One region of the Dehalobacter sp. genome, then DNA from elsewhere that is predicted to be linked to it. Evidence: predicted binding sites of a transcription regulator. Region 1 holds the regulator's gene; the other holds the start of a gene.
What was found. Region 1 encodes HrcA, which represses chaperone genes, less so after heat shock. Its sites were predicted from a motif close to TGTTAGCACTCNNNNNNNNNGAGTGCTAACA; they were not measured.
Positions count from the first base shown of each region.

Region 2: the regulator HrcA is predicted to act here: its motif matches at 2,161-2,191, upstream of groES (co-chaperone GroES).

Region 1 covers NZ_JAPDHR010000041.1:7,915-11,545, reverse strand. Annotated here, with positions in the region: gene hemW (radical SAM family heme chaperone HemW) at 129-1,466, shown strand; gene hrcA (heat-inducible transcriptional repressor HrcA) at 1,625-2,674, shown strand; gene grpE (nucleotide exchange factor GrpE) at 2,696-3,271, shown strand; gene dnaK (molecular chaperone DnaK) at 3,363-3,631, shown strand, end outside.
Region 2 covers NZ_JAPDHR010000016.1:27,437-31,067, forward strand. Annotated here, with positions in the region: gene groL (chaperonin GroEL) at 119-1,753, opposite strand; gene groES (co-chaperone GroES) at 1,827-2,111, opposite strand; gene OKX56_RS06380 (P-II family nitrogen regulator) at 2,374-2,709, opposite strand; gene mobA (molybdenum cofactor guanylyltransferase) at 2,728-3,345, opposite strand; gene OKX56_RS06390 (CoA-disulfide reductase) at 3,547-3,631, opposite strand, start outside.

The DNA of each region.
Region 1 (3,631 bases):
TTGCTCGGGTTAGACCCAAGGCAGCACCTCCTGCGCTGTGCTCCGCTTGGCGCTGGACATCCATTACGGTGACTTAGTCTGCAGCTTGGGAACGTAAATATTAAAAATCGCTGTATTAGGTGATTCGTATGACTTCTTTATATGTTCATGTTCCGTTTTGTGTAAAAAAATGTTCCTACTGCGCATTCTATTCGGTACCTTATACTGCTCCCATTATCGCAGACAGTAAAATATTCGGTAGCGTAGATGGGGCTGACCATATGTTATTATCAGACCCGGCCTCCGATTTGGTCTTCGTCTATTTGCGCGGACTGGAGCGGGAGCTTGAGTTGCGAGCTAAGGAAGCCTCCCAGGGGGTTTCTTCTCTTTTTATTGGGGGCGGAACGCCCACAGTTCTGAATGCCAGTCAGCTTGATCGGCTGCTGAATCTGATTTACCGGTATTATTTTAAGGCCCTGAGCCGGACAGACTCGACAGAACTATCTGATCCGATAAGGGATCCCCGTATCCATACTTCCAGAACCGGTCAGGTCCTAGAAAAAACAATTGAGTGTAATCCCGGCACACTTGACCGGGAGAAATTGATGCTCTGCCGGACGTACGGGATCAACCGGATATCGCTCGGCGCTCAGAGCTTTGATGACCGTCTGCTGAAAAGCATCGACAGAATCCATACCGTGGAGGATATTCACAGGAGCGTCACCCTTATCAGACAATCGGGGATAGATAACCTGAACCTTGACCTGATTTTTGGACTTCCGGGACAGAGAATGGGAGATTGGCAGGATACGCTTCGCCAGGCCATCGCATTGTCGCCTGAACACCTTTCACTCTATGCACTTACGCTTGAGGAAGATACCCCGCTGCATAAAGAATATGCATACAGTCAGGCAGGCAGTCCGGACTGCAAGGAAACCTTGGATGGCTTGAACAGCCGGAATCGCCTGGATCGTCTGCCGGATGACGACTTGCAGGCCGATATGTACGAATGGGCGGTTTCTTATCTTCAAAGCTGCGGCTATGGCCGCTATGAAGTTTCCAACTTTGCGAGGCCCGGTTTTGAATGCAAACATAACCGGTCTTATTGGCGAGGGCAGGATTATATAGGTCTTGGACCGGGGGCAGTCTCATGTCTGAACAACGTTAGAACCAGGAATCCAGAGGATATTGCCGGTTATACCCGGATATTGGAATCTGGACAAAGACCTTTGGACCCTTCGGCAACCGAAGTACTGACCAGAGAGCAGCAGATCTCTGAATTTATGATGCTGGGGCTGCGTACGGCAGATGGAATCGACACCGCAGAATTTTCTGCAAAATTTCAAACGGAAATTCAGGATATTTATGGACAAATTTTGCAAAACTATATTGATAGAGATATTTTCCGACTTGCCGAAGGCAGGTTGAAAATTAACCCTGCCTGCTTTTTCGTGCTCAATGCGGTTCTGGTGGATTTCATTTTGTAGCTAAATTTAACGATGATCTAAGCTGAATTGCAGCTACATTGTACACGATTCGATGATTATTCCTCTTGACATTATTTTACCATCATGCTAAATTATGTTCAGATGATTAGCACTCACCTTAGTAGAGTGCTAACAAATCAATCGGAGGTGGCACTTTGATGGAAATGGATGAAAGAAAACACAAGATTTTAAAAGCGATTGTGCAGGATTATATTGCCACCGCGGAGCCTGTCGGTTCCAGAACCGTTTCCAAAAAGTTTGAGCTGGGGGTGTCTCCGGCGACGATCCGCAATGAGATGGCAGATCTCGAAGAGTTGGGACTTATTGAACAGCCCCATACATCTGCAGGAAGGATTCCTTCCGACTCAGGCTATCGCTATTATGTCGATTATCTGATGGACCCTTTGAGCCTGAACCATGATGAAAAGAAAAATATCAACCAGGAGATCACCAGCAGACTCAGCGAAGTGCAGGAAGTCATCGAATACACCGGAAAGCTTATTTCCCAGGTGACGAACCTGACCAGTATTGTACTTGGACCAAAAAGCCGAAACGGTATTCTAAAGAATTTGTATTTTCTCCCCTACGAGCAGGGGAAGGCCATCATGGTGACCGTGAAAGAGAATGGTTCGGTAGAGAATAATATTGTCGATATCGGTTCGGATACAAGCCCGGAGGAACTTCAGATTCTGGCGAATATTTTCAACCAGAAAATGAGCGGAACCAGGGTACAGGATTTGAAAAAAGGCCTGATCAACGAAATATACAGCGAGCTTTCCAGAAAACGCCGCATTATTGATGGAATGATGGGTATTTTGGAAAGAATGTTTGATGATAAGGATGGAGAGTCCGAAGAACGGGTCTACCTTGGCGGGACATTAAATATGCTTGATCAGCCTGAATTCAGGGATATCAATAAAGTTCGAAGTCTCTTTTCCGTATTTGAGGAGAACAATAAGCTGAAGGAGCTTCTAAGTCATGACCAAAAGGGATTAAGTATCATGATCGGAGCGGAAAATGCTGATCAGGTATTTAAAAATTGCAGTATCATATCTGCAACCTACCAGATTAACGGGAAACAGATTGGTTCAGTGGGAGTTTTGGGTCCGACCAGAATGGATTACGGCAAAGCGATTGCGATTGTAGATTATATGACAAACAGCTTGACCGAATTGCTGACAGAGAGGCACCGGAGGACCCGGACTTAGATCAAGAAGGGAGGCAACTGCGTGAACAAAGAAAAAACAAATCAAGCGTCTGCAAACGCTCAGGAAGATAAAGAAAACCAGAACATTGGGCAGGAGAATGAAGAATGCCTGACTGAGGAGATTGATCCTGTCGATCATTTGCAGCGCCTGCGTGAGGAAATTGAAGAGCATAAGTTCAAAGCGGAAGACTATTATGCCCAGATGCAAAGACTGAAAGCTGAATTTGACAATTTCCGCAAAAGAACTCAGAAGGAAAAAGAAGACACTGCCCGATATGCTTCGGAAAGGGTCATTCAGTCCCTGCTGCCGGTCCTGGATAATTTTGAAAGAGCGATTGCTTCCAGTCGAAAAAACAAAGATTTTGAAGCATTATCCCAGGGTGTGGAAATGATCGAAAGAATGTTTGTGAAAGTTCTGGAAGATGAGGGGCTCAGAATCATTGAAACCGTCGGCCAGGAATTTGATCCGAATCTCCACGAAGCCCTGCTGAAAGAAGAATCCGACCAGCCGGAGAATATGATTCTGGAAGAACTTCAAAAGGGATATTATCTGAAGGATAAAGTGATCAGGCCTAGCCGGGTCAAAGTTTCAGGCTGATAGTATTAAGCTAAATCTCAGTCTGATCAAAGAGTATATGAGTTGAAAGAAACGAAAAATACGATATGAGAATTTGCAAGGAGGAAATCAAATGGGTAAAGTAATTGGTATTGACTTAGGAACCACCAACTCTTGTGTTGCAGTACTTGAAGGTGGTGAACCTGTTGTAATCCCTAATCCTGAAGGAGCACGTATTACACCTTCAGTCGTCGGCTTCTCCAAGAACGGCGAGAAACTGGTAGGTCAGGTGGCTAAACGCCAGGCTGTTTCCAATCCGGACAACACGGTTAGTTCAATTAAGCGTCATATGGGCACTAACTATAAAGTGACTTTGATGGATAAATCCTATACACCGCAGGA
Region 2 (3,631 bases), on a different contig from region 1:
TCTAACCGAAGGATTTATTATAACCCCTATACCAGGAGATTATTTTTATCACCTTCACGCTACCCCGTAGGGGATATTTTTTATCAGCGCATGATATATCAATGGGTTTGGTCTTTTCCTACATCATGCCGCCCATTCCGCCCATGCCACCCATGCCGCCCATGGCAGCTGCTGGATTTTCTTTCTCAGGCAGGTCGCAAACGAGGCACTCTGTGGTTAAGAGCATAGCGGAGATCGAAGCTGCGTGCTGCAGAGCCGAACGGGTTACTTTCGCCGGGTCAACGATACCGGCTGCAATCATATCCTCATAAACTTCAGTCATCGCGTTGAAGCCTACGCCTCTAGAGCTGTTGCGGACTTTTTCCACAACGACGGAACCTTCGAGACCAGCATTATTAGCAATCTGTCTGACAGGCTCTTCCAGTGCTTTACGGATAATAGCCACTCCGGTTTTCTGATCGCCGGATACGTCAACGTTATCAAGTGCAGCAATTGCATCAAGATAAGTTGTGCCGCCACCGGCAACAATGCCTTCTTCGACTGCGGCGCGAGTAGCTGCCAGAGCGTCCTCAATGCGCAGTTTCTTTTCTTTCATTTCAGTTTCGGTAGCTGCTCCAACCTGGATGACGGCAACGCCGCCGGCCAGTTTAGCCAGACGTTCCTGGAGTTTTTCTTTGTCATAGTCGGAGGTTGTTTCTTCAATCATTTTCTTGATGGATTCAACACGGGCACTGATAGCCTGTTGGTCGCCGTTGCCATCAACGATGGTCGTTTCTTCCTTGGTTATTTTGACCTGTCGGCAGCGTCCGAGCATATCCAGCGAAGTATTTTCCAGTTTGAGGCCGAGGTCTTCAGTGATGACCTGTCCGCCGGTCAGAACAGCAATGTCTTCGAGCATCGCTTTGCGGCGGTCTCCAAAACCGGGAGCCTTAACGCCTACGGCCGTAAAGGTTCCGCGGAGTTTATTGACAATCAGGGTAGCCATAGCTTCGCCTTCCAGATCTTCAGCGATGATCAGGAGCGGTCTGCCAGCCTGAACTACTTTTTCCAGAACAGGAAGGATATCTGCAATCGCACTGATCTTCTTGTCGGTGATCAGAATGAATGGATCGTTTAAGATAGCTTCCATTTTATCGGTATCGGTGATCATATAGGCGGAAACATACCCACGGTCAAACTGCATTCCTTCAACAACTTCCAGTTCAGTGGTCATGCCTTTGGCTTCTTCAACAGTGATAACACCGTCTTTGCCGACCTTTTCCATAGCCTCGGCAATCAGACTGCCGATCGTTGTATCAGAAGCGGAAATCGAAGCAACCTGAGCTATGGCTTCTTTGCTTTCTACAGTCTTGGCATTTGCTTTAACGTCAGCAACAATCGCTTCTACAGCTTTTTCAATACCGCGTTTGATTTCCATCGGATTAGCGCCGGCAGCAACGTTCTTCAGACCTTCACGAATAATGGCCTGAGCCAGAACGGTCGCTGTGGTCGTGCCGTCACCGGCTACATCGTTTGTCTTGGTAGCAACTTCTTTTACAAGCTGTGCTCCCATATTTTCAAACGGGTCTTCCAGATCAATATCTCTGGCGATCGTCACACCATCATTGGTGATTAGCGGGGAACCAAATTTTTTATCCAAAACAACATTGCGGCCTTTGGGTCCCAATGTAACGCGGACAGCTTCCGCAAGCTTATTGACACCACGCTCCATGGCATGGCGGGCATCTTCGTTAAAAATGATTTGTTTAGCCACCTAAATGTTCCTCCTTTAATTCTATCAAAAAATACTTTGGAATGTTATCTGATAAGTAATACTGGGCTGTTACTTAACCAATGACTGCCTGAATATCGGCTTCTCTTAAAATCAAATATTCGTTTCCGTCATATTTAACTTCTGTGCCGGCATATTTAGAATAAATCACGCGGTCGCCGACGTTAACTTCCATTGGGATTCTTTCCCCTTTTTCAACTTTTCCAGGACCTACGGCAATCACTTCGCCTTCCTGAGGCTTTTCTTTTGCGGTGTCGGGCATAATGATCCCGCTCTTAGTTCTTTCCTCAGACGGGACCGCTTTAATAATTACCCTGTCAGCCAACGGTTTGAGTTTCATAAAATAATTTCCCTCCTTGAAACCTTTATATTTTTATATTTCGCTTTATTGTTAGCACTCAATCAAGATGAGTGCTAATACCTAGGTATAATAATATGCAACGTCTGGTAGTATTGCAACCCCATCCACGCATAACTACGGACGATTAGAATTGATTATCACTTATTTTCTTCATCAATCTTTAAATTGCTATAACGCTTAATAAATACGTTATATAGAATAACCGTAATTTTCCTTATTTATTCATTACTGTTAGCAGATTTTAATCAAGAAAATTTTCTCCGGTACGGATCCGGCGGAAGTCCTCAACATCGGTCACCCAGATGACGCCGTCGCCAAATTTACCGGTTAGGGCATTCTCCCTGATGGTTTCCTGAACGCTTTCACTTTCCGGATCATTGACAATGATTTCGAGTTTGACTTTGGACAGCAGCCGGACGGATACTTCCGTTCCGCGGTAAACCTCGGTGATATTCCCTTTCTGCCTTCCCCAGCCAAGTACCTGAGATACGGTAATCCCGCTGATTCCCAAATTACTGAGCGCCTTTTCCACTTGGTCAAGTTTATTGCTGCGAATTACTGCCTCAATCTTTTTCATTCTAACCTCCCCAAAGCATTATTGGATTTTTTGTAAAATGAGTTCCCACTCCTGAGGCGTATTGACATTCAGGAAACTTTCCTCGATCATTTCCTTCAGCATGCTGCCTTCCATCTCCTCAGAAATATTCACGATCTTATGCCTGCATTCATCAGCAATATCAAAGAGACGCAGTTTGTCCTCTTTAATCCGTTTCTCGACAACTTTAAGCACATTTTTGTGGTAAAAGGCGTGCAGAGGATGTAGTCTGTCCCGAACATACGGGAAAACCAACTTATAATCCTCAATCCGTTCATAAATATAGGCAATGGCTTCACTGTTTAAGAACGGCATATCACAGGCAGCCACGAAGACATAGTCATACTTAGCCACCGGAAGGACGGAATACAGCCCGCCCATCGGCCCTTTACCTTTGATTTGGTCTGCAACCGCCTGATAACCGTATCCAGAATATTGTTCAGGCTCCCTGCAGCTGATCAGGACTTCACTACAGATACTGTCCAGCACTTCCAGATTTCTTTCCAGAAGCGGTTTTCCGCCTATCTCAAGGAATGCCTTGTTCTGGCCCATTCTTTTGCTTTCTCCTCCGGCAAATAGCACTCCTGTGATCTCCAGCTTTTTCTTTTCCACGCCCATCTACCTTCAAACATATTTAGACGTTACTATTTAGACATTCCCTGCGAAATACCTTCTAATACTTGTAAACCCTAAAATAATTATAATGGTATATCAGGTACTAAGTCTGTACTTAATAATCTACCATATTTTCAGTGGAAATTACATAAATTATTTTCCTCAATAAAGCTGGAAGATCTTAAAAATTAACTATTTTATGTCTTAGAAAAATAGATTCAAGTTTGATTCCTCAGACTTGGCAAGCATTGTGGCAACACCGCCGATTTCTACGCCATCGATCAGTTCT